DNA from 4 places in the Ruegeria sp. H3 genome. Region 3 is predicted to be linked to each of the others. Evidence: riboswitches for the same ligand, from Rfam matches in the RefSeq annotation. Region 3 holds a riboswitch; each other region holds the start of a gene.
The links. Region 3 has a riboswitch for cobalamin ahead of ACR0JE_RS13375 (DUF1636 family protein). Riboswitches for the same ligand answer to the same signal wherever they lie in the genome.

Region 1 (7,808 bases), on a different contig from region 3:
GGAGAGACCTCGTTCGGCCTCGGCCCAAGCCTTGCGTCGGGATGTGGCGAGGGCCATCTGAAATACCGGCACGCCCGCCGCGTCCAAAGGAGACGTTCCCGATGCGCCTTTGCCCGAGAAAGAGGTGGCGTTGATGATCGCCGAAGGTTTCAGCGTGACGATGTTGTCACGCAGCCATTCAGCGGCAGCAGGTGCTTTGAGCGAAGGGGCAAAGAGGCCCACTGCGTCGAACCCGCGATCCCGCAAGCTGCGGATCACGGCGGCGACAGGGGCTGTATCCGCCGATGTCAGATAGGCGCGATAGAACGTGACGATGATACGTTTTGCGTTGCCCGAAAAGGCCGCCTCAACCGGGATCACGCCGCGAACAGGACACCACGCGCCGGATTCGGGCAGGGTTTTAGCCCCCATAACAGGGCCGGCATAAAGCCCCGCCGCCAATGCCATCTGCGCCAAGGCAGCCTGTGCCGCGACCTCTCCGCCGGTGTCGCAGAGATGCGCCAGACGGCGCAGGGTCGAGACGGGTAGGGTGGAATATTCATCCAGCCGCGTATCCTCACGTCCGTCGGCGGGTAAGACGGCCAAAGCGATCCCCTTGGCCTGAGCCAGTGACAGAACTTGCTGTAACCCGTAGGCCCAGTAAGGCACGCCGCCAATCAGACGGATCAGAATGCCCTTGGCACCCTCAAGCGTCTGTTCCACGTAGGTGTCGACGGACAGAGGATGCTTCAACGCCGTCAGGTTCGCCAACCGCAGGGTCGGCATTCGCCCTTCCGGTCCGCCACCGCGATGCCAGCCTGCCGCGAAAGCGCCCAGGTCGCTGTCCGAGAAGGACAGCACCACCAGATCCGCCGGGCTCTGGCCCAGATCGGTTGGGGTTTCCGTTTCTTCTAACCCGTGGCTTTCGCGGAAGACGACGTGCATGGGCCTTACTCGGCGGCCTCGGTGACACCCGCGAGGATATCGCGGATTTCTGCTTCTTTGATGTCGTCATGCTCGGCGATCACCACCATGCGCGAGCGGCGTTCTTCGCCGGGCCCCCACGGGCGGTCATATTGATGACGCACGCGGGCACCCACGGCTTGCACCAGCAGGCGCATCGGCTTGCCTTCGACGGCGGCATAGCCTTTGACGCGCAAAATGTTCAGCTCAGTGGCCAGAAGTTCGATCTTGGCGACCAGATCGGCTGGATCGGACTGTTCCGGCAGATCAACGATGATGCTTTCGAAATCGTCATGCTCGTGATCGTGGTGACCGTCGTGATGCGACGGGCGGGCGTCCATGTCATCCTCGGCTGCGGCCTCAAGACCCAGAACGACCCGTACGTCCACGGCGCCTTCGGCAACTTCGACAACGGGCAGCGGGCGAGGGGCCTCAGTGGCGATGATCTCTTTCGCTTTGGCTACGCCTTCAGGACCGGCCAGATCGGGCTTGGTCAGCAGAATGATGTCGGCGCAGGAAATCTGATCCTCGAACACCTCGGCCAAGGGTGTTTCGTGGTCAATCGAGTCATCGGCCAGACGTTGCGCATCCACCGCTGCCACATTTGGCGCAAAGCGACCGGCGGCGACAGCTTCGGCATCGGCCAGAGCGATCACACCATCGACGGTGATTTTCGAGCGAATATCCGGCCAGTCGAAGGCTTTCAGCAGCGGCTTGGGCAAGGCGAGCCCAGAGGTTTCGATCAGAATATGCTCAGGGCGCGGCTCCAGTGCCATCAAGGCTTCGATGGTCGGGATGAAGTCGTCGGCCACGGTGCAGCAGATACAGCCGTTCGCCAATTCCATGATGTTTTCTGCCGGACAATCGGGGATCGCACAGGATTTCAGGATGTCGCCATCGACGCCAACATCGCCAAATTCGTTGACCACCACCGCCAGACGCTTGCCCTGCGGGTTCTGCATCAGGTGCTTGACCAGTGTGGTTTTGCCCGAACCCAAGAAGCCAGTGATCACGGTGACGGGGAGTTTTTCCAAGTTGCTCATTTCAGGGCTCCAATCGGGGGAATACGGGCCGCACAGTTTTTGCGGAAATGTTCAGGACGTTCGCGCCATTTGACCAAACCATCGTCAGTGGCCAAATACTTGGTCACACCTTCGATGATCGTTTCGACATGGTCGGTTTCGTTGAGGTTTTCGTAGACAAAAGTCCAACGCGTGGGTCCGCCCCGCAACACGATGGAACATCCTTGATCGCAATTTGACAGGCACTCCACGGGTTTCAGATGGATCCCATCTGGCACGCCCGCCTGTTCCAGCGCCTTATGCAGCAAAGCGCCGGGGCGCTGGGTGTCATCTTCGATTGCCAGGCCACGGCGGCATGTCGTGCAGACCAGCAGTTCAACTGGTGCGGCTTTACTCATCTCTCTCATCCCCCTTAATCAAATCTGGGGGACGGGGTTTCATGTGGGCCGATCCAAGCCCCACACCGGAACACCCCGTCCGGTTTCATCTTCGGGCGCTGGCAGGTCTCCCGGCTTGCGGATGTCAGGGTGTATACCCTGTCGGATGTCCTGCCTTCCCAGCCTTTGGCCAGTGGCTTTGGGCACCCTCTCCGGTCACGGTCGCGGGGGCGGCTGCGTTTGGCGGTAAACCCGTTGACGCATTCCCTTTTCATCCTCTTACGAGGACACCAACGGATCGGACATGCGGCACTGATACGGTGCTTGTCAAGCGTGTCGCCGACAACCGCAACGTCGGGTGCAGAAAAACGACCTGTGGCAGTCGCTGGGCGGCATGGCTGGCTTAGCCTGCGGCTTTCGAAAGGTTTAACAGCGACCACGTCACTGAACCAAATGTTTGACGAATGACTAGACTGCTCTTCATAACTGAAGGCACAGGCCAATGGTGGGGGCGTTTTGCTCTGGAATCTGGAAGCTTTGTGAGAGTGGTGGGCGACCCTGGAATCGAACCAGGCGTGCGTCTCCGCGAGGGAGTTACAGTCCCCTGCCACACCTTGCGGCCTGTCGCCCACTGTCAGGCGTTGCACCTGACGTGGAGGCGTGATTACTAGCGGACCAAAGGAGCGTCAACAGGAAAATACGGCATTGACGCAGGAAAGCGAATTCATGGCCCGGAGGCCCTCAGAATGAAAAAACCCAAGTGGGTTGTTGAAAAGGAACAGGCGCGAAAAGCAGCTGCGGCAGAGACGGTTTGGCTGTTTGGTTTGCACGCCGTGCGCGACGCCTTGATGAACCCCAAACGCCAGAAACTGCGCCTGATTGTGACGCGAAATGCGCGGGACAAGCTGCTCGAAGCCATTGAATTCGCGGGGATCGAGGCCGAGATGGTTGATCCGCGCAAGTTTAGTGCCCCGATCGATGCGGGTTCGGTGCATCAGGGGGCAGCGCTTGAGGTTAAGCCGCTGGAGTGGGGCGGTTTGGCCGAGAACTGCATCGGACGGGAACATCCCCGCGTGATCCTACTGGACCGTGTAACGGACCCACATAATGTGGGTGCGATTCTTCGGTCAGCCGAAGTACTGGGTGCAAGTGCTGTGATCGGAACCCGGCATCATTCGGCCCCTGAAACCGGGGCACTGGCCAAGACCGCCAGCGGCGCATTGGAACGTCAGCCTTATCTAAGGGTGCGCAATCTGGCCGATGCCATAACCGAGCTTCAGTCGATGGGATTTCTGGTGCTCGGTCTGGATGGCGAGGCGAATGAAACTATTGAAACAGCCCTGGGGAACCAAAGGGATCGACCTGTGGCGCTGGTATTGGGTGCTGAAGGGCCGGGATTGCGGCAAAAGACCAAAGAGACTGTGGATCAATTGGTGAAAATTGACGCATCCGGGGGATTTGGGTCACTGAATGTCTCAAATGCTGCCGCAATCGCCCTATATGCCTCTCGGCACCATTAGACAGGAGATCGCTATTTCCGGACCGTCCAAAATCGCAACCTGCTGCTATTGCGGTACTCGGGCTGCCCTGGTTCTGACCGGGAAGAAACGGCACGAGCTGAGTTGCTCAAGCTGTGGTGCGCCTCTGCACGACCTTAAGATGTTGCCAAAGCACAAGGTTCAGAAATCAAAGCCTGCTCGTACGGCGATCAGCCACGTAGCACCCCCGAAATCGCGAAAAAAGAAGAAGAAAAAGAGCACGTTCTATCGTGTTCTGGATGAAGCCTGGGATGTTATAGAAGACATCTTTGATTAAGGGCTGCCATGCATTCGCAAGGATGTTCACATCCACGTCAACGGGGGTTTCACAGCGGTTCAAAAATTGCATCTTAGGTGCTCGATTCTTTGCTACAGGACCCAGATGCAAAACCGCCGTTTCATATTCGGTATACTGACAGCCATCGCTTTTGCACCTTTCGCTTGGGCGCAGGACAAACCTGTCTATTTTGCGACCGATGGCGCTGCGATGGCGGGGTATGATCCAGTGTCCTATTTCGACAGTACAGTACCGGTTCGGGGTGAACCAAGCATTGCCGTCATGTGGAAAGGGGCCCAGTGGCATTTTGCGTCGCAGGAAAATCGCGAACGGTTTGAAAGCAACCCGCGCGCCTTTGCGCCTCAGTTCGGGGGCTATTGTTCCTATGCGATGGCAAATGGTGTTCTGAAAAGCACTGACCCCATGGCATGGCAGGTCGTGGATGGGCGTTTGTACCTCACTCATTCCCCGGCGGTTGAGCGGATTTGGGAACAGGACAGGACGGCAAATATCCATCTGGCCGAAGAGAATTGGCCCGTCATTCTGTACGAAGACTAGGCAGATTTCCGTTTTTTGTAGAAAGTCATCACAAAAATGAGTGCTTGGTCTTTTTTTTAACCAGATCATGCCTAAATGTCACAGTGACCGCGGAACGGAACTGCCGCGGGTCATTTCACTGTCCCTCGTTCCAACAACTGGCGCCCAAGGCTTCTTGGGCGCTTTTTTCTTTTTTGCGGCTGTGATTAGGATGCGGCCATGGCTGACTATTCCGACGATCATCTGAAAACCATCCTGCACCGCACCAAAACCGTCGCGGTGGTTGGGGTGTCGATGAACCCGGTGCGGCCCAGCTATTATGTAGCGCGATATCTTTCGCTGAAGGGATATGCCGTCATTCCCGTCAATCCGGGCCACGCTGGCGAGGAATTATTTGGCCAAACGGTGCGTGGTGCGCTGTCCGAGATTTCTGAACCTGTCGATATGGTCGATATCTTTCGGCGCTCCGAGGCTGTTCCACCCATCGTCGATGAGGCGCTAGAAGTGTTCCCCAAGATTCGGACCATCTGGATGCAGATCGGAGTCGAGCATCCTGAGGCTGCTGAAACGGCGCAGGCCCGCGGGGTGGATGTGGTAATGAACCGTTGCCCCAAAATCGAATATCAGCGCCTGTTTGGTGAACTGCGGATGGGCGGGTTCAGCACTGGCATCATCTCATCGAAGCTTTGAACCTAGTTGGCGACATAGGGTTTCAACCGCGCCACTTGCTCGAGGCGCCGTTTTTCTAGAACAACATCGCGCGGAATCCAGTCATATCGGCTGTCATCTGACAGCGGGGACCAGAACAAAACCCCGCCATAGCGCCAAGGGTCCAGCACAACGCCCTCATACATCGAGTCTCCGGCACGGCTGATAATCGCTGTGCTGTGATCAATACGGAAAGGGTTGTCGGCATTGGCGATGGCGCGATGCAGCGTAAGTGTTTCGAAGTTTTCCTGCTTCAATCGACGCTCGATATCTTCAGCCCAATGCCAGCACAGCCCGCGCGGGCGCAGCCCCCTGTTGACCTTCGTGTTGTGGATCAGCGGGGGATCAGTGATCTGATATTCCTGCGCCAGCTGGGCTGTGTAGGCATAGGCGATCCGGGCGGCGCGGTCGGCTTCTTCTGGGTCAATCCCGGGCCCTAAGGACCGAATCTCGACTGCAAGACGCTGAACCTCATCCCCAGTCTGCAGGGGAGGGGTAGTGCAGGTTGCCAAACCCACAAGAGCCAGAATAATTGCCAAAGCTTTGATCATTCCGATTTTCCCTACTGGGTATCTCGAAGGATCATAAGGCTGGGATTGACGGATCGGAAGCTTACTTAGCGCGCGGCCTTTTCCGCAATACCGCTGGTGCCCTGACGTCGTTCGAGTTCAACCAGCACATCATCCAGCGCAACATCGCGCGCGGCAAGCATCACCAACAGGTGGTAAAGCACATCTGCCACCTCGGAGGTCAGCTTGTCCTTATCGCCTTTGACGGCTTCGATGATCGCCTCAATCGCTTCTTCCCCGAATTTCTCGGCGCATTTTTCTGGGCCCTTGGCCAGCAGTTTGGCGGTCCAGCTGGAGTCAGGGTCAGCCCCTCTGCGGGCTTCGATCGTCGCGGCAAGTTCTTGGAGAATGCTCATGTCAGCCTCATCGGAATGCCCGCAGCGGCCATGTGTTCCTTGGCCTCGCGGATTGTGTATTCGCCGAAATGGAAGATCGAGGCGGCCAGAACTGCGCTCGCGCCACCCTCAATAACACCTTCGACCAGATGGTCGAGGGTGCCAACACCGCCACTGGCGATCACTGGCACGTCCACTGCATCACTGATCGCCCGGGTCAGGGGCAGGTTGAACCCGGCCTTGGTGCCATCACGGTCCATAGACGTCAGCAGGATTTCTCCTGCACCTTTGGCTACAACCGTCTTGGCGAACTCGACCGCATCGATCCCTGTGGGTTTACGCCCACCATGGGTGAAAATCTCCCATTTCCCAGGGCTTACGGTTTTGGCGTCGATGGCACAGACGATGCACTGACTCCCAAACTGGTCTGCAGCTTCGGCGATCACATCCGGGTTGGCGACAGCAGCCGAGTTAAAACTGACCTTATCCGCTCCCGCCAGCAGCAGCGCGCGCACGTCATCCTTGGTGCGCACGCCTCCACCTACGGTTAGGGGTACGAAGCATTGTTCGGCAGTGCGCCGGACCACATCGAACATCGTGCCGCGGTTTTCATGCGTCGCGTGGATGTCCAGAAAACAGATCTCGTCCGCGCCTGCGGCATCATAGGCTTTGGCCGATTCCACCGGATCGCCCGCATCGCGCAGGCCCACGAAATTCACACCTTTGACCACGCGGCCATCGGCAACATCCAAACAGGGTATGATGCGGGTTTTAAGCATGAACCTTCCTTTGCTTGGCGCACCTCTACCGGCAAAGCCCCGCCGATGCCAGACTTGTGATTGTGATCTGCGGTGAAGCCATGGAAATTAGGTGTGAAATTCAGCAAAAGGACGACTGCGATGAGACATCTTCTTCTGGCATCAGTTTTCACAATCGGAGGCGCTCTGACCGCCATGGCTGACGATATTATCAAGATACAAACCGAAAAATCCGTGGCTGAAGCGTTGGATGCGTTGGAAGCCGCTGTGGGCAATGCGGGTGCAACCGTTTTTGCGCGGATCGATCACGCGGCAGGGGCCGAAAAGGTGGGCACGCCGATCCCATCCAATCAGGTGTTGATTTTCGGAAACCCCGCTCTGGGCACGCCTGCCATGCTGATTGACCCTCGTGCAGGGCTATTCCTGCCGCTGAAGGTGCAGGCCTATCAAGATGCAGAGGGTCAGGTCTGGTTGGCCTATGAGGACCCGAAAGAAACGATGGACGAGTTGGACGAGGTCGAAAACTCACCCGTGGTCGAGAAAATGCGCGGAGCGCTGGCCAAACTGACTGCGGCGGCGGCTGGTTAAGCCCTAGGCGCTTGCGCGACTGACGCGTGCAAGCGCATTTCTGGCGATCAGGATGTGGAAAGGCAGGATCACTGCCAGGTACAAGCGTCCGCCCAGATTGTGCCGGTGAACCCAGGTCGCCAGCGAGATACGGCCATTTTCAGACAAGACCGAAACA
Region 2 (7,808 bases), on a different contig from region 3:
CCCATTGTGTCGAGGCCTATTCCAGCCCGCACTATCATCCCATGAGCCAAGGCATCGCGCTGGAGGGGATGCGTCTGGTCAAAGAGTATCTGCCCCGTGCCTATGCAGACGGTAGCGATCTGGAAGCACGCGGCCAGATGATGAGCGCGGCGGCTATGGGCGCGACGGCGTTTCAGAAAGGCTTGGGAGCGATCCACGCGCTCAGCCATCCCGTTGGCGCAGTTCATCATACTCACCACGGCACGACCAATGCCGTGTTTATGCCCGCTGTTTTGAAGTTCAACGCCGACGCCATCCGCACGAGGTTTGATCAGGCGGCCGCCTATCTGGGGATTGACGGCGGGTTTGACGGGTTCTGTGCTTTTGTCGACGACTTCAATGCGTCATTCAACATTCCGCTTACGCTGACCGAACTGGGTGTCAAAGACCCGGATTTCGATGCGCTGACCGAGGCCGCTTTGCGCGACCCAAGCGTAGGCGGCAATCCAGTCCCGCTCACGGCACAAAATATCCGAGGCTTGTTCGAAGCGACCAGATAAGGCGCTAGCTATTGCCCGGAATGGCCGCCCCTAAGCTTGGGTGGTTGCAACAAGCTCCTTTAGCAAAGTGCGCAAATGCTCTTTGCTATCGTCCCCCAAGGTCTCGGCGATTTCCGCCTCAATCCCTCTGATCTGATCTGCGGCGCATTTGCGCCAGCGGTGACCTTTTTCTGTTATTGTCACCACCTTATCGCGCTTACTGTCGGGCCCCGCATCAACCCTAACCATGCCCTGTGCGACCAATCGGTCAACCGCCTGCTGCGCGGCCTGACGGGAAAACCCCATCTCTCGATGAATGACAGAGAGTTTAACCGTGCGCCCGCGCAGCTGGGCAAAGACCTGCATATCTGCGGGCCGTATCGCGGCAAACTCTGTCTGTGCCCGCGCATCATCCATACGCGCGTTCCAATGGGCGATCAAAGTCATCATCATGCCTTTGATATTCTGACCCAGAAAGTCATTGTCGCGTTTATCAATCACGGTTGACAATTTGCCTTCATACCTATTTCATCAATCTTAGTTGATATTTATTGGTGACTTCAATGGATCGCAGAACATTTCTGAAAACGTCTGGGGCAACTGCCTTGGCTGCAGGCGGTGGCATGGCCTGGGCCCAATCTGCCCCGCGCGCCCTGCCGCTAATTCCAATGACGGACCTAACAAACGGGATCGAAGAACGCATTTCGCTGACGCTGAACCCATCGACGCACGACTTTGGCACTGGCGCGCAAAGCGCGACTTTCGGGATAAATAACAGCTACCTCGGTCCGGTTCTTAAGGTTAGACAAGGCCAAACCCTGCCCTTTGACGTAGTTAACAACATAGGTGACACCTCGACCCTTCATTGGCACGGGCTGCATATTCCGGGAGAAGTGGATGGCGGGCCGCATCAAGAGATCACACATGGCAGCGTCTGGTCGCCGGATGTGCCGATTGTTCAGCACGCTTCGATGAACTGGTTTCATTCGCATATGCATGGCAAAACCGCACGCCAGACTTATCAAGGGCTTGCCGGTGTCCTGTTGGTCGAAGATGACGACAGCCTTTCAGCCGATTTGCCACAGACCTATGGCGTCGATGACTTCACGCTGATCCTGCAGGATAAGATGTTCGATGCAGAAGGGCGCATGAGCTACAAGGTATCTGCTGCCGTTTTTGAGGATGGCTTTGAAGGCGAAACCCTTATCGTCAACGGCGCCGTCGCACCCGTTGCGCAAGCGGTTCCGACCGGCCTTGTACGGCTTCGCATTCTGAATGCCTGTAACGCGCGTTTCCTTGGATTGTCGATGGAAACCGGGCCAATCACGGTGATCGCATCGGACGGAGGGTTTCTGCCCGCACCAGTCGAGGCGGAGAGCATCCTGATGTCGCCTGGTGAAAGGTATGAGGTGCTCGTGGATATGAGCGCGCTTGAGGCGAACGCCTTGAATGTCAATCTGAACGGGAACGGTGGTGGGTTCTTTGCCAACCTTTTTGGAGGGAGCCAAACAGTGACTGCTTTGCGGTTGGCGAGAACCGCAAAGACCGGTTTCACCGGGTCAATGCCGACCAGACTTGCCAATCTCTCCCCTGCCCAACCCTCTGAGGCGACAGTCACGCGATCTTTTGAGTTGAACATGAATGTCGGGGCCGATCTTGCCGCACTTGCGCTGGCTTGGGACAATTTCTGCGGCGATGCCGGAGCGATGGCCATAAACGGGCTACCAATGAAAATGGACCGGATTGATGAGACGGTCAGAAAAGGCGATACCGAAATCTGGCGTATCTCAGTTGATGATCAACTGCACCCCTTTCACATCCATGGTTGTTCCTTCCGCATTCTCTCACAAAACGGAGGCCCCGCCCCCGCCTATGCGCAAGGCTGGAAAGATATGGTCCATGTCGAGGATGGCTGGTCCGAAGTTCTGGTGCGGTTCGACCATGATGCGCCTTCTGACGCGCCCTATATGTATCACTGCCACATCCTGGAACATGAAGATTGCGGCATGATGGGGCAGTTCACCGTGTCATAGTAAGATCAAACCAACCGCCCCGGGCGCATTCCGGGGCGGTTTTGAGACTAAACCTCCACCTCAACCCTACCGATCGGATTGGAACAACAGGCAAGAATGTAACCGGCTTCGATATCGTCTTCGGATATCCCGCCATTGTGGACCATATGCACCTCACCTGCTGTTTTTCTAACCTTGCAGGTCCCGCAAACGCCGAACGTACAGCCCGAGGGGATGTTCAACCCAACCGACCGTGCAGCGACCAGAACCGTGTCGGTTTCGGCAACTTTGGCAGTCACGCCGGAGCTTGCAAACACAATCTCAGCCTTGCTGTCATCATCTGGGATAACATCATCCAGCTCTGGCTGATCGGCCTCGGTTTCAACCGGGGCACCAAAGCTTTCCTGATGATAGTTGTCCATATCATAGCCCAGCCCGACCAGAGCATCGCGTACCGCCTGCATGAAAGGTTCCGGGCCGCAGCAATAGACTTCACGCTCCAAATAGTCAGGCGCCATCAGGCCCAGCATCAACTGGTTGAACTGCCCCTGATACCCCGTCCAAGGGCGATAGCGGTCGGGCTCTTCAACAACGAATTTCAGATCTAGGCCAGGGGTTCGGCTGGCCATGTGTTCCAGCCGCTGGCGAAAGATGATCTCGGACGGTCGCTTTGCGCAGTTGATAAAGACAATATCCAGATCACGCCCCTCGTCCCACATGCAGGTGGTCATCGACATCATCGGGGTGATCCCGGACCCAGCAGAGATGAATAGATATTTGCCAGCCGTGCTTTCAACATTCGAAAACAGCCCGGCTGGTCCGATGGCTTTGATCCGCATGCCGGGTTGCAGGTTGTCCAGCATCCAGCGCGTTCCAATACTGTCGGGCTGGGCCTTGGCAGTGATGGTGATCGACCGTGGCCGCGAGGGAGAAGAAGAAATCGTATAGGTGCGATGCACAACCCCACCCGGCTGTCCAGGAGCCGGGATTTCCAAAGTCAGAAACTGCCCTGGATGGTACGCAAACATCGACCCAGACGGAGCGCGAAAGGTGAAACTGGCCGTATTTGCCATCTCGGGCACGACCGAGACGCATTCCAGTGTTTCGCTGTCCTGCCAGATATTCACAACCGCGTTGAGATCTTTCATCACCGTTACTCCGCCGCCATTGTTTCGGGGGCCAACCGACCGGCCAACGTGTTGCAATACCAATCCACGAATTGCAGCACACCGGATTCCTGCGTCGGCGAATACGGGCCAGGCAGATAGGCCGGGCTGTTGATACCCAGCTGATTATCCTCGACCACCTGACGGTCTTCGTCATTGGTGGCAATCCAGACCTCGGTCAGACGTTTCAGATCGTAATCGACCCCTTCAACGGCATCCTTGTGAACCAGCCATTTGGTTGTGACCTCGGTTTCAGTCGGGCTGATTGGTGTTACGCGGAACACGATGGAATGATCAGCCAGAAAGTGGTTCCAGGTAGTTGGATAGTGAAATTTCAACAACGCACCTGCATCCGCAAAAGGCGATCGGCCAAGCCAGCGCCGCACGGCGGATTTTCCATCCATCGTATAGCTTTGCGCTCCTTCTTTCAGAGGCATCCGAGCCATACGGAATTGTCCGTCATCATGCAGGTAGAATTGCGAGGGCATCCCGGCGGCTTCGCACCTGTCAAAATGCGCTTGCATATGCAGCGGCGTCTCACCCCCTTCGATCCCTGTGACTGCAGGATCATCAGGGAATGTGCGGCATAGCGCGGGATGGTTGCCACCGCAGTGGTAACACTCGCGGTTATTTTCCCAAACCAGCTTCCAGTTGCCTTTCTCAACAATCGAACTTTCAAAAGCCACTTTGGCGTTGCCCAGATCATGCGGCTCCAGATAAGGGCGCGCGGTACTGGCGAACATGTCGAAATCTGGGGCGTTGTCCGCAAGACAGATGTAAACCAACCCGGCAAGCTCACGGCAATGGACGGTCTTCAACCCATGCTGTTTCGGATCGAAATCCGGCCCCATATCGCGCGCCCACAGCAATGAACCATCAAGCTCGTAGGTCCATTGGTGATAGGGGCAAACCAGCTTAGGCGCATTGCCTTTTGCAGCCTTGCAAATGATCGAGCCACGGTGGCGGCAAGTATTGTGAAACGCCCTGATTTGGTTGTCAGCACCACGCACAATGATAATGCGATAGGCACCAACGGTATAGGTTACGTAATCCCCTGCTTTCACCAGTTCACAAGCCGGAATGGCAAACAGCCAGTCGCGGTAGTGGATGGCTTCAAGATCGGCCTGAAAAACCTGAGGGTCTGTATAAAAGGCCTGCTCGAGCGCGTGACCAGGGATGCGACGTGCCAACAGGCTTTGAATGCTGTTCATTTCTGGCTCTCCTGCCGCGCCCCGCGGCATTGCTTGGGCAGATGACAAGGAGGAACCGTCCGGAGGCGCGCGAGGATCACGTCCGAAACATGTGCCCCCACCGCCACCCGCGGTTTGACATATCTGCAAGGCTGGTTTCCGGACTTGAAAGGGGCTTGCGCCCGGTTGCGACACCTTCCCGGGATCCTCGTCCCAGTGGTTGATTGCCGAACCTGACCTTCCTTACCGTTGCGGGGGCAGTGCCGGAATTTCACCGGCTTCCCAATTCTCCGCTGTCTGAGACTCAAACAACGGCACCTCACATGCACAGGATAGAGTCGCGCGGTTCTTATGCTGAGAGACTTGCGACATTTTCAGTTTCAAAACAGACATCTCGATGTTCGGGTCGGATCCGGGTTTGTGCAGTAAAACCCCTGGATACATTTCAGGCACAAACCCGCAATCTTCCGCTTGGCTGGTTTGGCGGTATAAGACATCTTCATAACCGTGCGTCCGTTACGTGCCATCGCCCCAAATGCTGAAAGTAGGAGAGCCCCAATGGAAATCAGACCCTTTGGTGTTGAGATGTGGATGAATGAGTTCGAGACGACCTGCGAGCTCAATCTGGCTGAGACCTGCGTTCAGTCCATCACGCTGGGCGAACTGTTCGACATGGCGGGCCAGCACAATAGCATTCTGAACGATCTGTCATCCATGAAGATGACCTATGGCGCAATTGAAGGGTCAGAACGCCTGCGCGATGCGATCTGTGGCCTTTATGACAGTCAGGGCCGGGATAACATCCTAACAACGCACGGGACCATCGGCGCGAACTCTCTGGTGCATCAGACGCTGGTTTCGCGTGGTGATCACGTGATCTCTGTAATCCCGACCTATCAGCAACACTATTCCATCCCCGAAAGCATCGGTGCCGAAATCGAACTGCTGCACTTACGGCCTGAAAACGCCTTTTTGCCCGATCTGGACGAGTTGCGGGCGATGGTGCGATCCGATACGCGCCTGATTGCGATCAACAATCCCAACAACCCGACAGGGGCGCTGATGGATCGCACATTGCTGGAACAAATCGTCGAAATCGCACGTGGTGTCGATGCCTGGTTGCTTTGTGACGAGGTCTATCGCGGAACAGATCAGACAGGCGACGGCTTCACCGCCGCAGTCGCAGACCTGTACGAAAAAGGGATCAGCACGGCGGGCATGTCCAAGGCCTATTCGCTGGCCGGGTTACGGGTTGGCTGGATCGCCGGACCCAAAGAAATGCTGCATGACGTGATGATCCACCGGGACTACAACACGATATCGGTTGGCAAGATCGACGAAATGCTAGCCGCCATGGCGCTGGAACATCGCGACAAGATACTGGCGCGGGCGCACCGGATCACTCGCGAAAACTTGCGGATCGTTCAGGATTGGATCGTAAACGAACCGCTGCTTAGCTGGGTGCCGCCAAAATCCGGCACTACGGCCTTGTTGAAATACGAACTACCAATGTCTTCGCGCGATCTATGCGTGACGCTGTTGCAAGAAGAAGGTGTGATGCTGACGCCGGGCAGCGCAATGGACGTGGAGGGCTGGCTGCGGCTTGGATACACCAACCCAACCGAAGATTTGAAAGCCGGGCTGGCCCGGTTCTCGCAGTTTCTGGCACGCCACGCCAAGTCGTAGCGCGCCGAACGGCCGCGCAAGAATATAGATTAAACCTGTCTAACGCAGTCTCAAACGTCCTGTCCGATCAAAAGAGACGACAAATCCCATGAAATTGGTAGATGTCAGATCGCATGCTGTAGAGGGCATGAAGAGGCTGCAGCGCAAGACCATCCGTGGTCGATTTTCAGAGAGTAAGTAATTTTGGAATCCGCCACCCAATTCGTTGATACCGCCTTTATCGGGCTCTGCCTGTTTTGTGCTAACCTGCTGTTTCTACGAAAGCGTGATACCGGTGTGTTCATGCCCCTGGCCGCGCTGTTTCTTATACAGGGCCTGTCCTCTCTTGGCGCTTTGATCGCCGACGCGTCAGGAAGTGAGGACGAGTTCAATCTTGTGATGCGCGTTAGCGTGCTTGTCGTTCTGTTTGATTTCGCAAGCCCCTTTCTTTTCTGGCTTTATGTCCGCGCCTTGACCAGCGAAGCGGATGAAGCGCCCAAGCCTAGGCTGCGGTATCACCTACCCCCGATCATCATATCCGGGCTGCTCATGTCATCGCTGATGTTTCTGCCAACGGATCTGAGCGATGTTGACCTACCTGAGGACGATCCCCGGTTGTTGCGGTTTGTGTTGATCGCCTTGGCGGTTTTGACCGCTGACGTACTGTTTCGGATCATAATGGCCGTTTACCTGATCCTGATCATCCGCATGTTGATGACCTACCGAAAACGGTTGCGCGAAGTGTTTGCAAGCACCGAAAACCGAGAGCTGACTTGGGTTTGGGTGATCACTTTGGCAGCGATGTCATTTTGGTTTCTGTCGGCTGCTGTCAGCATACTTACAGTGTCCGAGGCCGTCGGGTTCGAGGTGCAAGACGAGCTGCTTGATTTCCTAGAAAGCCTTGCCCTGCTGTTTCTATTCTGGGTCATTGGCATATGGGGCCTACGCCAACGTCCCGGCCTGACCCGAACACCTGTCTCAGACCCGCCGGACCCGGATGAGCCATCCGAGCGCAAGTACAAGAAATCTGCCCTTGACGAAGAACGCGCCGCACGGATTGCGAAGAAAATCGAAACGGCGATGAGCCAGGACCTGCTCTATCGCGAACCGAACCTTAGCCTGTGGGATTTGGCCAAGCATATCGGTGTCACATCGCACTATGTTTCGCAAACGTTGAATGCCAAACTGAACAGTACGTTCTTCGACTATATCAACCGATGGCGGATCAATGACGCAATCGAGCAATTGACCTCGACC
Region 3 (7,808 bases):
ATTTCGCCCAGCGCCGCCGTGATGGCTATCTTGCTGCATTGGCGCAGGCAGGGATCGCACCTGAACCTAGTCTGATGCGCAGCGCCGAGATGACCGAAGTCTATGGTCACCACGAAACACGCACGATGCTTGCCCTTGATGATCCGCCAACCGCAATCCTGATTTCTTCGATGATTTCTGCTATCGGCGTTCGGCGCGCGATTGACGAAGCGGGCTTGCAAATGGGGCGCGATATATCCGTCATCGCCCATGACGATGACCTGTCCTATCTTAAGAACGGGCAAGATGTTCCGATCTTCACCGCCACCCGCTCCTCTGTTCGCAAGGCCGGGGAGATAGCGGCCAATATGCTGATCGAACGTATCAAATCCCCGGATGCGCCGACCAAAACTAGATTGCTGGAAGCTGAACTGGTAGTAGGCAGATCAACAGGCCCGGCGCCCAACAGGTACTAGCAATGAAATATACTCGTTCTGACTTTCCCAAAGACTTCCTCTTTGGTGTGGCAACCTCTGCTTATCAGATAGAAGGTCACGCCCAAGGTGGGGCTGGTCAGACCCATTGGGATACCTTCGCCGCCTCGCCCGGTAATGTCGTGCGGCAGGAAAACGGTGATCTGGCCTGTGATCATCTGAACAGGTTTCCGGAAGATTTCGATCTGGTGCGCGAGGCTGGTTTCGATTGCTACCGCTTTTCCACCAGCTGGGCTCGGGTGCTGCCCGATGGACGCGGCTCGGTGAACCAATCCGGGCTGGACTATTACGACCGCCTCACCGATGCCTTGCTAGAGCGCAATATCCGCCCCTGTGCCACGCTTTATCACTGGGAATTGCCCTCGGCCCTTGCTGATCTGGGTGGCTGGCGCAACCGCGATATCGCCGGGTGGTTTGCAGATTTCACCGAGATCATCATGGGCCGGATCGGGGATCGCATGTATAGCGTCGCCCCCATCAACGAGCCCTGGTGCGTCAGCTGGCTGAGCCATTTCGAAGGCCACCACGCCCCCGGCATGCGCGATATCCGAGCTGCTGCGCGAGCCATGCATCACGTGCTGCTGGCCCATGGCCGCGCCATTCAGGCGATGCGCGGGCTTGGAATGTCCAATCTTGGTGCGGTGTTCAATCTGGAATGGGCCGAACCCGCCGATGACAGCCCCGAGGCTCGCAAGGCCGCGGATCTGTATGATGGGATCTATAACCGGTTCTTTCTGGGCGGTGCGTTCAAGAAAGCTTATCCAGCGAATGTTCTGGAGGGGCTCGCGCCTCATTTGCCCACGGGCTGGCAGGACGACTTTGACACCATAGGCGCACCCGTCGATTGGTGTGGGCTGAACTATTACACCCGCAAGCTGATTGCCCCGTCTGATACCGCCTGGCCCAGCCTGAAAGAGGTTCCCGGAGCTTTGCCCAAAACCCAAATGGAATGGGAGATCGAACCAGCCGCCCTCACCCGCTTTTTGACCCGAACGGCGCAGGAATACACTGGCGACCTTCCCCTATTTGTGACCGAAAACGGCATGGCAAGTCCTAAACGGGATCAGGACGATGATCGGATCGACTACCTAAACCAGCATCTTGCGGCCGTTCAGGATGCATTGGATCAGGGCGCCCCAGTCAAAGGCTATTTTGCCTGGTCTCTGCTCGACAACTACGAATGGGCCTTTGGGTATGAAAAGCGGTTCGGTCTGGTCGACGTGGATTTCGAGACGCTGGAGCGTAAGCCTAAAGCCTCATATCTCGCCCTAAAAGCCGCGCTGGCCAAAGGGAACCCTGTTGCCCTGCCGCTCGCGCAGCCAGCAGGGGCAGTCCACGAGCATTGGAACCTGGTGGCCGATATCGGTGGCACCAATACCCGGCTTGGGGTTGTCGAGAACGGTGCGCTAACAGAATTGCGCAAACATCCAACCGGCTCCTTGTCCGACTTACTTAACGCATTTCACAGTTTGCGAGATGACGTCGGAACTGATCCTCAGGCAGTTGTTGCCGCAGGTGCAGGCCCGGTTCAGGCTGGCGTGATTCAACTGACAAACGCAAATCTGGACTTGTCCGAGGCCGAGCTGGCCGAAGCCACCGGTGCCAGGCACACTTATGTCATCAACGACTTCACCGCCGCTGCATGGTCGGTGGCCGAGGTTACGTCCGATGATGTTACCGTCTTGCAGGGGGCGCCCACACCGCCACTCGGCACGCGGCTGGTGGTCGGACCCGGAACTGGGCTGGGCGTCGGGGCGTTGCTATATTCCGAAGGGCATTATCACACCGTCTCGGGCGAAGGAGGCCATGTTGGCCTTGCGCCGCGCCACCGGGATGAGGTTGATATCTTCGACGCGGCCCGGCGTATTGCGCCCGAGTGTTTTTTTGGCGACAGCCTGAGTTTGGAAGCTGAGATGTTCCTCAGCGGCACCGGATTACCGATCTTGTACCGAGCAGTAGCAATGGCGGCGGGTCAAACCAATATCTCCGCGCGCCCGGCGCGGGATATCCTGCAGGATGCGCGATCCGGCACTGATCCACACGCGGTTCAAACCGCATCGCTGTTCACAACGCATCTGGGCGCTTTGCTAGGGGATATGGCCGTTACATTGATGCCAATTGGCGGCGTCTTTCTGGTCGGTGGCGTGGCGGAAAAAAACCGCTGGCTGTTCGGAGACAGTTTTCTGGATGCCTTCAACAATGGTGGCCGGTTCAGCGAGCTGCGGCGCGGAATGGACCTCTATGTCTCAGAACAGGTCGAATTTGGCATTGTTGGCGCTAACAACTTCTGCAAAAATGCCCTCATGCGGTAGAACCGCCTGACAATTCTCAATGAAGGGACGCGGGATGATCCTGTGCTGCGGAGAAGCGCTGATCGATATGATCACCGAGCCTACAGTCTCGGGTGCCCAAGGGTATGTTCCCCATTCTGGAGGTGCAATTTTCAACACGGCGATCGCGTTGGGGAGATTGGGCGCGCCTGTTGGCATGTTGACCGGCCTGTCGTCCGATATGTTTGGTGAACAATTGGCGGATACGCTGAAAGCGAGCCATGTGGATACCTCCCATGTGATCACCAGCGACCGCCCAACCACTTTGGCGTTTGTGAAACTGGTCGATGGTCATGCATCGTACAACTTCGTTGACGAGAACACTGCCGGGCGCATGCTTCGGCCCGAGGATATGCCCGACCAACTGCCCGCCATCTCGACCCTGTATCTAGGCGGTATCAGTCTTGCCTGCGAACCCTGCGCCGATGCTTATGCTGCCTTGCTAAGCCATCACGGGACGGATCGAGCGGTGATGTTGGACCCCAACATCCGACCGGGGTTTATCCAGGATCAGACCAGATACCGCACCCGTTTGAATGCCATGATTGCGCAGACCGATATCCTCAAAGTCTCGGATGAAGATCTGGACTGGATCATTCCGGGGCCCGAAACCCATGCCGAGAAAGTGCCTTTGTTGCTGCAAGCCGGTCCCGCGGTTGTGATTGTTACACGTGGGAGCCAGGGGGCTTCGGGTTATCTACGCGATGGCTCGGAAACCACGATACCGGTTAAAGCGGTTCAGGTTGTCGATACGGTGGGGGCGGGCGATACGTTCAACGCTGGCGTGCTGGCGGAACTTCACCGTTCCGGACATCTGACCAAAGCCGGGCTGCGCGATCTGACAAAAGAAAGCCTGCGTGCAGCTTTAGCGTTGGGTGCAGATGTTGCAGCAGTCACCGTATCGCGTGCCGGGGCCAACCCGCCCTGGGCGCACGAGCTCTAGTCCCAAAAAGGGAAGTCACATGAAACGTTCCGACATCAACCACATCAAGACCGATGCACAGGCCTTTATCCAGTCTTTCGGTTTCATCCTGCCCCCCTTTGCCGACTGGTCTCCGGATCAGATGCGCAGCGCCAAGGCCGACACGATCCGCGCCCGGGGACTGGGATGGGACATCACCGACTACGGGCAAGGCAAATTTGATGAGCTTGGCCTGTTCCTGTTCACCCTGCGCAATGGGGATGAGAACGATCTGAGCCAGGGTCGTGGGATGCTTTATGCAGAAAAACTGCTGATCTCGCGCGACAAGCAGCTGTCGCCGATGCATCGTCATATCGTCAAAGCCGAGGATATCATCAACCGGGGCGGCGGCGATCTGGTGATGGAGATCTATGCCTCGAACCCCGATGGCAGCGTAGACCGCGACACACCGGTTGTGGTGCCCAGCGACGGATGCGATATCACCATCACTCCGGGCGAATTGCTGCGCCTGAAACCCGGCGAAAGTGTAACCCTTATGCCCGGAATCTGGCACGCCTTCTGGGCCGAGCGTGGGGATTGCCTGATCGGCGAGGTCTCAACCGTAAACGACGACCGCACCGATAACGTGTTCGAACAACCCATTCCCCGCTTTGCCACGATCGACGAAGATACCGAGGCCGAGTTCCTGCTGGTTGCGGATTACTGATCTACCCCGAGATTGACCCGAGCCTCTCAGCGATTGCTTGACAAGCGTGTCTTGTCCAGAATAGCTGACCTGTGATGGTTCCCGCAGCTTTGGGTGCGGGATGAAAATGGGAATACGGTGCGGCCCCCGGAATATCGGAACAGGCCAAGTCCGTAACTGCCCCCGCAACTGTAAGCGGTGAGTGACGCCAAATCACCACTGGCCCGAGAAGGCCGGGAAGGTTGGCCAAGCGATGACCCGCAAGTCAGGAGACCTGCCATCACCTGTGAAACCAACCCGGGACGGGGCGTCCCGCAAGGAGGATTGATGGCATATTCGCGTCCTATCGGGACTGGCACTTTCGACACGGGCATTCTGCGCGTTGAGGATGGCCATGCATCGCGCGGCTGATCATTTTGTGCTGATCTGCTCGACCTGTCAGGGTGAGATCGAGGCCAGCACAGCTCAGAGCATCCTGGACGCAGCCCTGCCCGATGGGTTTGCAACGCGTCTGATCCCGTGCATGGCGGGATGTGAACGCCCGATGACCGTAGGGCTTCAAGCCGAAGGCAAAGCGCAGTACCTGTTTGGCGATATCCAAAGCACCACTGATCTGGATGCAATCGCCGCATTCGCCCATCAGTTCCACAACAGCGAAAGCGGCTGGACCAGCGCTACAGACCGGCCCCCTGCCCTGCTCTTCAAAACACTGGCCCGCCTGCCCCGGCTGCCCCAAAGGGACAAGGCATGAGCTTTCTGGTCGCCGACAATTTGGAATACTACGCCCTGAATGGCGATGTGCTGTTGCAAGATGTCTCCTTCTCTTTGGACGAGGGGGCGATCCTTGCCATCGCGGGCCCCAACGGCGCCGGGAAAACAACGCTGCTGAACCTGCTCTGCGGGGTCGAGCGTCTGGCGCTGGGAGACGTTCGGATCAACGGTCAAAGCCTACGCAGCCTGTCTGCGCAGGAACGCGCCCGGACCATTGCGGTTGTTGGTCAGCAGGAACTGCCCGATGGCCGCCTAAAGCTGCGCGACTACGTTGCGCTGGGCCAGATTCCCATTCAAAGCGACCGCTCGGCAGAAGACCACAAGATGGATCTTGCACGCGTTCTGCGCACAACCGAGCTGACCCATCTGGCGGACAAGCCGATGCAGCGGCTCTCGGGCGGCGAACGCCAACGCGCCCATATCGCGCGTGCATTGGCGCAGAACCCCTCGCTGTTGTTTCTGGACGAGCCCACCAATCATCTGGACCCCGATGCCAAGGGGCACATGCTGTCGCTGGTGGCCGAACTGGGCGTAACAGTGGTGATGATCGTACACGACCTTGTCATGATCCCGGAATTCGCCAGCCATGTCGCGCTGATGAAATCCACACGCATGACGGGCTTTGGGCCAGTCGACCAAATACTGACGCCGGATCAAGTGCGCGACACGTTTGGTGTTGACTACCTGTGCTTCCAGCACGAAGGGCGCGTGATCCCGGCGCTGGATATCCGAAAACGAACGCTTTCATCTTAACAGGAGAGAACGATGAAACAGAAGCTTTGGTCAGCTTTGATGATCACCGGTTTGGCCAGCGGCGCAGCAGCGCATGAGGTGACCGTGGACAATTGCGGAGAACCGCTGGTGTTCGACGCGAAGCCGGAACGGCTGGTGGTGCATGACATGAACATGACCGACATGGCCTTTGCGCTGGGCCTGCAAGAACACATCGTTGGCCTGACCGGTATCACCGGTTGGTACAAGACAAGCCCTGATTTCGATAAGCTGCGCGGTGAAATCCCGGAACTGGCGCCGAAATACCCAACCGTCGAAAACCTGGTTGCGGCAGAACCTGACCTGTTCTTCGCAGGCTGGTATTACGGCATGAAGCCCGGTGGTGACGTGACCCCGGACACTCTGGCCCCGTTCGGCATCAAGACAATGATCCTGACCGAAAGCTGCGTGCATATGGACAAGGACCGCCCTGAGGCCAGCATGGACCTGTTGTTCAACGATGTGCTGCGCCTGGGTCAGGTCATGCATGTCGAAGAAAAGGCCGAGGAACTGGTTGCAGGCTGGAAAGAACAGCTTTCTGCCATTGAAGCCAAAACCACCGATCTGGCCAAACCCCGTGTCTTCCTGCTGGACGGCCCGGCAGATGCACCCTTTACCGCTGGCAAATTCGCCATCCCCGATGCGATGATCGCAGCGGCTGGCGGCGAAAACGTCACCCATGACATGGATACCAGCTGGGGCCGCACCTCGTGGGAAGCGGTTGCTGCATCGAACCCGGAATTTCTGGTGCTGCTTGACTATCAGACCGGCAACGGGGCAGAGGACACGTTCAAGTTCCTGCAAGAGCACCCGGTGATGTCCCAAACAGACGCTGTGAAAAATGAACGCTGGATCGGTCTGCGCTACGAAGAGCTGACACCGGGACCGGCAAACATTGACGCGATCCAGAAGATGGCGGATGCGATGCACCCGACGGCGACCAACTGATATGGTCCATACGGGCCGGATAGTTGTGCTGGGGGCGGTCGTTCTGACCGCCCTTTTGCTGCTGTCGACAGTCTACGGTACAACCCCGATCCCGGTGGCAGATGTCATTGCCGCCATCGGCCTGGGCACAGGTCTGTCAGAAGGCGAGATGTCGCCGCTGCATCGGATCGTGTTTGATCTGCGCCTGCCGCGTGCGCTGTTCGCCGCTGTCATCGGTGCGGGGCTTGGTGTTGTGGGGGTGGTTCTGCAGACCACCACGCGCAACGACTTGGCAGACCCATTTCTATTCGGTCTCTCGTCGGGCGCGGCTGCGGGCGCTGTTCTGGTCATCACGGTCACCGGCGATGTGCTGGGCATCTGGACCCTGCCGCTGGCTGCGTTTTGCGGTGGCTTGATCGCATCGGGCATTGTGTTGGCCTTGGTACAGGGGTTGCGCACAAGCGCACCGGAAAAACTGATCCTGGCAGGGCTTGCCGTGTCTTTCCTGTTCTCCGCCATCACTAACTATCTGATCTTTTCCGGAGACAACCGCGCCGCCCATTCCGTGATCTTCTGGATGCTGGGCGGACTGGGCCTTGCGCGGTGGGAGACATTTCCACTGGTCCTGATCGGACTAGCCCTGATCCTGGGCTATGCACTCTATCGAAGCCGCTGGCTTGACGCCCTTCTGACCGGAGATTTCACCGCTGCCACCTTGGGTATCCCGGTTCAGGGTCTGCGCTTTCGCATGTTCTTTGTTGCAGCTTTGGCCACGGCAAGCTTCGTGTCGGTCGCGGGTGTCATCGGCTTTGTCGGTCTGATGGTCCCTCATATCGCGCGGGGGATCGCAGGAACGCTACACCGCAACCTGCTGATCACCTCGGCCATCGTTGGAGCCATCCTTCTGACCGCCTCTGATATCGTGTCCC
Region 4 (7,808 bases), on a different contig from region 3:
CGGTCTGGTCTCGATCACCGCTGAGCCTCTGGCTCCGACCTTGTTCGGCTCGCTATGGATCGGTGCAGTTGGCGGCATCATCGTGGTCTTCGCGGTTCCGATGCTGGACAAGTTCAAGATCGACGACGTTGTTGGTGCCATCCCTGTTCACCTGTTCGCAGGCATCTGGGGCACCATCGCCGTGATCTTCTACGGCGAGGCCAGCCTGATTACCCAGCTGACCGGTATCGTCGCATACGGTGTGTTCACCTTCGTCGGCGCTCTGATCGTATGGTCGATCCTGAAAGCGGTAATGGGCATCCGTGTCAGCGAAGAGGACGAGATCAACGGCCTCGACATGGCAGAACTGGGTATGGAAGCCTATCCGGAGTTCTCGAAGGGCTAAGAGCTTACCAAGTTGAACAAAAAAACCCGGGCGTTCGCGCCCGGGTTTTCTTTTTCCTGAGACAGGGTTCAGACGCCGACGTCGACAATCGCCTGCGCCAGAATCGGTACGGTCGTCGCGTTCAGCCCGGCAATATTCAACCTGCTGTCGCCGACCATGTAGATCCCGTGATCGTTACGCAGTTGCTCGACCAGTTCAGGGGCCGCGCCGAGGCGCGAGAACATGCCGCGGTGCTGGGCGACAAAGCCGAACCGGTCTGATCCGGTCAGACGCTGCAACTCGTCCGCCAGTTGCTGACGCAGGCCCAGCATGGACAGGCGCACCTCCTCCAGCTCAGCGGCCCAATCTGCGCGCAAGGCGTCGTCGTTCAGGATGGTGGTCACGACCCGTGCGCCATGGTCCGGCGGAAACGAGTAGTTCTGGCGGTTCAGGAAGGCCAGCGTGCTCTGGTTCAGCGCGGTCTGCGCCACATCGTCACTGATCGCCATCAGCAACCCGGTGCGTTCACGGTAAACGCCGAAATTCTTCGAACAGGACGCCGCGATCAGGCAGCGCTTGACCGACGATGCCACCAGACGGGTTGCCTGCGCGTCTTCCTCAAGACCGTCGCCGAAACCCTGATAGGCGATGTCGATCATGGCAACCAGCCCAAGCTCGTTGATCAGGTTCACCACCTCTTGCCACTGCACGGGGTTCAAGTTTGCGCCGGTTGGGTTGTGGCAGCAACCATGCAGCAGAACCACGTCGCCCGCCTTGGCAGTTTTCAGGTCCTCGATCATACCGTCGAAATCGACGCCGCGGGTTTCGCCGTCGAAATAGCGATACGGAACCGCCTCGATACCCAAGTAGCTCAGGATCGACAGGTGGTTTGGCCATGTCGGGTTCGATACAAACACGCGCGCCGCAGGATTGGCCATGCGGATCATCTCGAACGCCTGACGACAGGCACCCGTCCCGCCCGGTGTCGCAACGGCGGCAATATTGGCACGCGGTACTGCGTCGCCGAGGATCAGGCCGATCATCGCATCGGCATAGGCCGGATCACCTGCCAGTCCCGTATAGGCTTTGCTCTCCTGCTCCTCCAGAATGCGCTTTTCGGCGGCTTTGACCGCTCGCATAACCGGGGTAACACCTTCGGCATTCTTGTAGACACCAACACCCAGGTCGATCTTCTGATCGCGCGGGTCTTCGCGGTACATCTGCATCAGCGCCAAGATTTTGTCGGCGGGCTGCGGTTTGAGGTTCTCGAACATCAGGTCTCTCCGGTTGCGACGGGCAGGGTTGGGAAAGCACCCCATTCAGCCCAGGAGCCGTCATAAAGCGCGTGGTCTTTTTTGCCCATGCGTTCAAGCGCAAGGCTTAGGATTGCAGCGGTCACGCCCGAACCGCACGAGGTGATCGCCGGTTTGGTCAGATCCACGCCTGCGGCCTCAAACACGGCGCGGCACGCATCGGGCGACTTCATTGTACCATCACTATTCAACAGGCTGCCAAAGGGCACGTTGCGCGACCCTGGTATGTGGCCAGATCGCAGCCCTTCGCGCGGTTCAACCTCGGTTCCGGCGAAACGGGCGGCAGCACGGGCATCGATAATCTCATGATCAGCCAGTTTGGCGGCCGCAGACACTTGTGTCACGTCGCGTACCAGATGGTTCTGCACCCGAACGGTCATATGCCGATCCCGGATCACCGGGGGCAGATCTTCAACCTCTCGCCCTTCGGCCTGCCATTTCGGCAAACCCCCGTCCAGAACGGCGATGTTCTCTTGGCCCATCAGGCGGAACAGCCACCAGACCCGCGCGGCCGACATCAGCCCGGCCCCGTCATAGACGACCACCTGATGACCATCGCCGACGCCCATCGCCCGCAGGCGTGACATGAACTTCTCGACCGGCGGCGCCATATGTGGCAAGTCCGAACGTTGGTCCGAAATGTCATCAATATCGAAGAAGCGCGCGCCGGGGATGTGGCCCGCATCATATTCCGCCTTGGCATCGCGGTTCTGCGCAGGCAGGTACCACGATCCATCCAGGATCCGCAGATCCGGGTCCTTCAGATGGGCGGCAAGCCAGTCGGTGGAAACGAGGGTTTTGGGATCGTCTTGCATCAAAGCCTCCCCTAAGCGAGTCTGAGTTTCCCTATATCCGAGCGGACAAACGTGCAAGCCATGCCAAGGCCTGCACCCCCCGGCGCGCTGACAATTTTTTCCAAACATACACGTTTGCCTGCTTGACAGGCGGCACCCCGTGCCAGACACCTGCCGGACATGGTTTCCAAAGGGGAATTCCCCCTGAGGAACGAAAAGGGAATCCGGTGCGACAGTAGCTGTCAATTCCGGAACTGCCCCCGCAACTGTAAGCGGAGTTTCGCCCCATCATGGCCACTGACCGAAGCAATCGGTTGGGAAGGCCGGGATCGAAGCCAATCCGCAAGTCAGGAGACCTGCCATGTGCAAACCGGGCGAAAGCCCAATTTTTAAACCTTTCTGCCGTCGGGTGTGACGGGAAGGAGACCAAACTATGCATATCGAACCGGGCGTCGTAAATGGCGCCAAACTTGTCTTGAGCTACGCCACCGCAACTGGCGCAGGGCTCTATGCCGCTAAACTGGCATGGGACAGCCTGAAAAGCAGCGGCCTTGCCAGCCTTGCCATTCGCTCAGCCCTGACCATTGGGCTGGTTTTCACCTTCTTTGAGGTGTTGCCGCACTTCCCGGTCGGGGTGTCAGAGGTTCATTTTATTCTAGGATCGACCCTGTTTTTGTTATTCGGTGCGGCCCCTGCCGCCATCGGCCTGATCGCGGGCTTGTTTATTCAGGGGTTTTTCCTGGCGCCTTTCGACCTGCCTCAGTTCGGGATGAACATGACAACGCTGCTGGTACCATTGTTTGCCTTGCAGGCCTTGGCCAACCGCATCATTGCGCCAAATACGGCCTATATTGATCTGAAGTATTCTCAGGCACTTGCGCTGTCGACGGCCTATCAGGGCGGTGTCGTCGTCTGGGTGGCGTTCTGGGCCTTTTATGGCCAAGGATTTGGTGCAGAAAACCTCGCCGCCGTTGTCAGCTTTGGCGCTGCGTACCTCCTGGTTATCCTGATAGAACCACTGGCTGATTTGGCCGTGTTGGCCGCAACAAAATCCATGCGGGATCTGGGCCGGATTGGGCTGTTCACACCGCGCCTTCACAACACTGCATAACTCTATTGCGCCGCGTTACCCTTCGCGGCGCAACCTGAAATGCTGAATAATCCCGATCACGCTAATGATGATCCAGAAGCCTTCAATCAACATTGACGCCAGATTGAAGTTCTGAAGCAGCGAATAGACAATCAAAACAGACCCCAGCAGGTTCACCACGGGAAACGCCAGATCTTCGGAATTCATATACCGCATCTGCGTCGCGAAATAGGCGGCAACCACGATCAGAGCCCCGAAGGAACCGATGGCGTCCACGATGGTCAGACTGTTGAAAAACTCACTCATCAATGAACCTTGCCGTTTTCCTGAACATCCGGCTGTTGCGCATAGTGATGCATGTTCAAAAACGCCGCCCCTTCAGCACCTGCGCGATATCCGTGCGGGACATCCGCTGCAAATCGAAGTCCCTGCCCCGTTTGCAAAGACACCCAAGCCTCACCTTTCAGAATGTCCAGCGTGCCGCTGAGCACAAAGACCTCCTCGGTCACACCAGCGGCATGGGCAGGGGACTCATGGCTTTGGTTCGGGTCGAGGTTGACGTGAAATGTCTCTGCCCCCAAGGCCGGATCAAAGGGGAAAACGATCTTGACCTCGATACTGCCGGGAAAGGTAACGGTTTGAAAAACCGACGGATCACCATTCACGGTGTCGATCAACGCGCTGAGCGGCAGCTGAAATCCTTTGGCAATCTTCCAGAGCGTGGCGATCGTCGGGCTTGATTCGCCGCGTTCGATCTGACCTAGCATCGCTTTGCTGACACCGGTGATTTCGGCAACTTTCGACAGGCTCAGCCCCGAAGCGGCCCGCACATCCCTTAGTTTCAGTGTTATGTCGTCCGGAGCCATGCCGTTGTCTTTCGAATCCTCTTGTGCGTTATAGCGCACATATGGTACGTGCGCTATAACGCACATTCCCCGCATATCGCAACCGGGGCAAAAGGGAAACAGCATCATGCCAATGTACCGATCCAGAACCTCTACCCATGGCCGCAACATGGCCGGTGCCCGCGGCCTGTGGCGTGCCACCGGTATGCAGGACGATGATTTCGGCAAGCCGATTATCGCCATTGTCAACTCCTTCACACAATTCGTGCCGGGTCACGTCCACCTGAAGGATTTGGGCCAGATGGTCGCGCGTGAGGTTGAAAAGGCTGGCGGTGTTGCCAAGGAATTCAACACCATCGCGGTGGATGACGGCATCGCCATGGGCCACGACGGGATGCTCTATTCCTTACCCTCGCGTGAGGTGATCGCGGATTCGGTCGAATACATGGTCAACGCGCATTGCGCCGATGCGATGGTCTGTATCTCGAACTGCGATAAGATCACGCCAGGCATGTTGATGGCTGCGATGCGTTTGAACGTTCCAGCGATCTTTGTCTCGGGCGGGCCGATGGAGGCTGGTAAGATCGACATTGCTGATCTGGATGCCAAGAAGATCGACCTTGTAGATGCCATGGTCGCCGCCGCTGACGACCGGTTCACCGACGAGCAGGTTCAGCATATCGAGGAAAACGCCTGCCCCACTTGCGGCTCGTGCTCGGGCATGTTCACGGCGAACTCAATGAATTGTCTGGCCGAGGCACTGGGTTTGGCACTGCCAGGCAATGGCTCCACCCTCGCCACTCATGCGGACCGCAAACAGCTGTTCCTTGAAGCGGGTCGCCGGATCGTCGAGATCACCAAGCGGCACTACGATCTGGACGAAAAAGGCTTCCTACCACGCGAGATCGCAACGTTTGATGCGTTCGAGAACGCCATGAGCCTGGATATCGCCATGGGTGGATCGACCAACACGGTCCTGCATCTGCTGGCAATCGCCCACGAAGGCGGCGTCGATTTCACCATGTCCGACATGGACCGGTTAAGCCGTAAGGTGCCGTGCCTGTGCAAAGTCGCACCGAACACCGAGAATGTGCATATGGAGGACGTCCACCGCGCCGGTGGCATCTTCTCGATCCTCGGTGAACTCAGCCGCGCTGGGTTGTTCCACAACCACTGCAGCACTGTTCACACGCCGACCATGGGCGAAGCAATTGCCAATTGGGACATCAAGGTTGCCAACAACCCGGCGGCGCAGGACCTGTTCAAGGCAGCCCCGGGCGGTGTACGCACCACGCAGGCGTTCAGCCAGTCGAACCGGTACAAGGAACTGGACACCGACCGCGAAGGCGGTGTGATCCGGTCCAAGGAACATGCGTTTTCGCAAGATGGCGGTCTGGCCGTTCTGTTCGGCAATATCGCCCGCGACGGCTGTATCGTGAAAACAGCGGGTGTGGATTCCAGTAGCCTGACCTTCACCGGCTCGGCCTATGTCTGCGAAAGCCAGGATCAGGCGGTCAGCGACATCCTGACCGGCAAGGTGAAAGAGGGTGACGTGGTCGTCATCCGCTACGAAGGCCCTCGCGGTGGGCCGGGGATGCAGGAAATGCTCTACCCAACCTCTTATCTGAAATCCAAAGGTCTGGGCAAAGCCTGCGCTTTGTTAACCGATGGTCGCTTCTCGGGCGGTACATCGGGCCTGTCCATCGGCCATGTCTCACCCGAGGCGGCCGAAGGCGGCGTGATCGGTCTGGTCCGTCAGGGTGACACGATCGAGATCGACATCCCAAACCGCTCAATCCATCTGGCTGTGTCGGATGAGGAACTGGCGCAGCGACGCGCCGAGCAAGACGAAAAAGGCTGGGAACCGGCAGAACCACGCAAGCGCAAGGTCTCTACCGCGCTGAAAGCCTATGCCAAACTGACCACCAGCGCCGCCAAAGGGGCCGTGCGTCAGGTTTGAGTCGGAAACCACTCAACAAATACGGCCCACCCATCTGGTGGGCTGTTTTTGTTCTGTAGCGTGGGAGGAAGCAGGCTTCAGATCTATGACCTCAAACGCCCACTTTCAATTTCATCAACTTCTTAGGAAGTCACTCGTCTGACGGAAAACCAGACCCAAAAGCTCAATGCAACCGCTGACGCTGAAATAATAGTCATGATGGTCCCCGGTACGAAATTAACGTAGCCGGGAAAATCGACAAATAGCAGATAGCCGACATCGGCAAGACCGCCGACCATACCTGTTACCCAAATGGCAGTTATGTTTTTCCGCCAGATAAAGATTGCGCCGATGATCGTCGCGATGCCGAACCAACCTAGGTTCCATCCATGCTGATTGAGTACGCCTTCCACTGCTGTGTGATAGTCGGCTTCAAGCGCAACCGGATCAACGGCATCGGCAATAGCTTGAAACCCGCCCGTGGCATCACTCATCAGCACCATCACACCCGCGAGCGTATGTACCAATCCCCAAATAATCCAAAGGACCGCGGCAATTTTGAGAGCCAGTGTATGTGGGGCTGTCATGTCGTCTTCCTTGTCATTGAAGCCAAGAGGCCATCTCGTTAAGTTGATTTTGTCCATTAAACAAATAAGTAGACTTAGTCAACTAAATGCAAGACACCGATCTCGCCCTACTTATAGACCGCTTGATGCGCAAAATTCATTCTGGACTACAGGAACGCGCGCCCGGCTTTGATAGAGAAGCAGTTGGGCCCGGCGGGGGCATTGTGCTGATGACGCTTGCGGATGCCGGGCGGATCAGCATGAATGAACTCACAAAACGTGTCGCTCGTGACAAATCACAAATGACGCGTATGGTCCGATCTTTGGAAGACAAAGGGCTTGTACGGCGAGAAGTGGCTCCAGACGATGGTCGCGTCAGCTTGATCTTTTTGACGCCCAAAGGATCGGAGATTGTTGGGGAACTAATGCAAACAGTCGCAGAGGTTGTCGGCGAAATCCTAGAGCCAATTTCAAAGAGTGAACGAAAAACCCTTCAGTCGCTGCTCGCACAGGTCGTTTAGGAGTGCTCAGTAAGGGAGCGGACGCTCGTAGCCATCACTGCATTTTGCACCTTGAGCTCGAAGCAGAAACAGACGTACAAATCGTGTTCTAAGCAGATGCATCTTTGCCAGGGGCGCCCATTGCCCCTCAATCGCCCAATTTGGCGTGCACCTCGTCCAGATCGATCTCACCGATGGGCATCTTGTTCCCGGGGTTTTCGAAATCATATTTGAACAGCTCGAAGTCCTGTTTGTAGATTTCATAGACCAGATGCATCGACAGATCGTCGAAATAATCCTCGACCGGATGCGCGCGTTTTGGGCCATGCCCCTCGGATTCGTTGAATCGCGGGATGTCGGACAATGTCACCGGATGGGCGGTTTCGACGTGGTCCAG

Region 1: it holds a riboswitch for cobalamin, as region 3 does, so the genes downstream of both, ACR0JE_RS05285 (DUF1636 family protein) here and ACR0JE_RS13375 (DUF1636 family protein) in region 3, are expected to answer to the same signal.
Region 2: it holds a riboswitch for cobalamin, as region 3 does, so the genes downstream of both, ACR0JE_RS09865 (aromatic ring-hydroxylating oxygenase subunit alpha) here and ACR0JE_RS13375 (DUF1636 family protein) in region 3, are expected to answer to the same signal.
Region 4: it holds a riboswitch for cobalamin, as region 3 does, so the genes downstream of both, ACR0JE_RS13590 (energy-coupling factor ABC transporter permease) here and ACR0JE_RS13375 (DUF1636 family protein) in region 3, are expected to answer to the same signal.

The regions. Positions count from the first base shown of each region.
Region 1 covers NZ_JBQFOD010000003.1:172,382-180,189, reverse strand. The annotation lists gene cobN (cobaltochelatase subunit CobN) at 1-924, opposite strand, end outside; gene cobW (cobalamin biosynthesis protein CobW) at 930-1,985, opposite strand; gene ACR0JE_RS05285 (DUF1636 family protein) at 1,982-2,362, opposite strand; cobalamin riboswitch at 2,446-2,651, opposite strand; tRNA gene ACR0JE_RS05280 (tRNA-Tyr) at 2,888-2,971, opposite strand; gene rlmB (23S rRNA (guanosine(2251)-2'-O)-methyltransferase RlmB) at 3,088-3,861, shown strand; gene ACR0JE_RS05270 (hypothetical protein) at 3,842-4,156, shown strand; gene ACR0JE_RS05265 (YHS domain-containing (seleno)protein) at 4,262-4,714, shown strand; gene ACR0JE_RS05260 (CoA-binding protein) at 4,913-5,383, shown strand; gene ACR0JE_RS05255 (hypothetical protein) at 5,386-5,952, opposite strand; gene ACR0JE_RS05250 (phosphoribosyl-ATP diphosphatase) at 6,018-6,326, opposite strand; gene hisF (imidazole glycerol phosphate synthase subunit HisF) at 6,323-7,084, opposite strand; gene ACR0JE_RS05240 (DUF302 domain-containing protein) at 7,205-7,651, shown strand; gene ACR0JE_RS05235 (DUF2867 domain-containing protein) at 7,655-7,808, opposite strand, start outside.
Region 2 covers NZ_JBQFOD010000007.1:6,811-14,618, reverse strand. The annotation lists gene ACR0JE_RS09885 (iron-containing alcohol dehydrogenase) at 1-539, shown strand, start outside; gene ACR0JE_RS09880 (MarR family winged helix-turn-helix transcriptional regulator) at 570-1,019, opposite strand; gene ACR0JE_RS09875 (multicopper oxidase domain-containing protein) at 1,082-2,551, shown strand; gene ACR0JE_RS09870 (FAD-binding oxidoreductase) at 2,599-3,678, opposite strand; gene ACR0JE_RS09865 (aromatic ring-hydroxylating oxygenase subunit alpha) at 3,684-4,907, opposite strand; cobalamin riboswitch at 5,020-5,223, opposite strand; gene ACR0JE_RS09860 (aminotransferase) at 5,445-6,572, shown strand; gene ACR0JE_RS09855 (helix-turn-helix domain-containing protein) at 6,756-7,808, shown strand, end outside.
Region 3 covers NZ_JBQFOD010000010.1:138,892-146,699, reverse strand. The annotation lists gene ACR0JE_RS13400 (LacI family DNA-binding transcriptional regulator) at 1-455, shown strand, start outside; partial or broken gene ACR0JE_RS13395 (GH1 family beta-glucosidase) at 458-1,762, shown strand; gene ACR0JE_RS13390 (glucokinase) at 1,826-2,785, shown strand; gene ACR0JE_RS13385 (carbohydrate kinase family protein) at 2,820-3,746, shown strand; gene ACR0JE_RS13380 (D-lyxose/D-mannose family sugar isomerase) at 3,766-4,431, shown strand; cobalamin riboswitch at 4,490-4,706, shown strand; gene ACR0JE_RS13375 (DUF1636 family protein) at 4,805-5,161, shown strand; gene ACR0JE_RS13370 (ABC transporter ATP-binding protein) at 5,158-5,934, shown strand; gene ACR0JE_RS13365 (ABC transporter substrate-binding protein) at 5,947-6,900, shown strand; gene ACR0JE_RS13360 (FecCD family ABC transporter permease) at 6,902-7,808, shown strand, end outside.
Region 4 covers NZ_JBQFOD010000011.1:7,532-15,339, reverse strand. The annotation lists gene ACR0JE_RS13605 (ammonium transporter) at 1-385, shown strand, start outside; gene ACR0JE_RS13600 (amino acid aminotransferase) at 454-1,638, opposite strand; gene sseA (3-mercaptopyruvate sulfurtransferase) at 1,638-2,492, opposite strand; cobalamin riboswitch at 2,636-2,849, shown strand; gene ACR0JE_RS13590 (energy-coupling factor ABC transporter permease) at 2,905-3,582, shown strand; gene ACR0JE_RS13585 (CBU_0592 family membrane protein) at 3,598-3,867, opposite strand; gene ACR0JE_RS13580 (helix-turn-helix domain-containing protein) at 3,867-4,427, opposite strand; gene ilvD (dihydroxy-acid dehydratase) at 4,534-6,366, shown strand; gene ACR0JE_RS13570 (hypothetical protein) at 6,489-6,932, opposite strand; gene ACR0JE_RS13565 (MarR family winged helix-turn-helix transcriptional regulator) at 7,019-7,432, shown strand; gene ACR0JE_RS13560 (sulfotransferase family protein) at 7,560-7,808, opposite strand, start outside.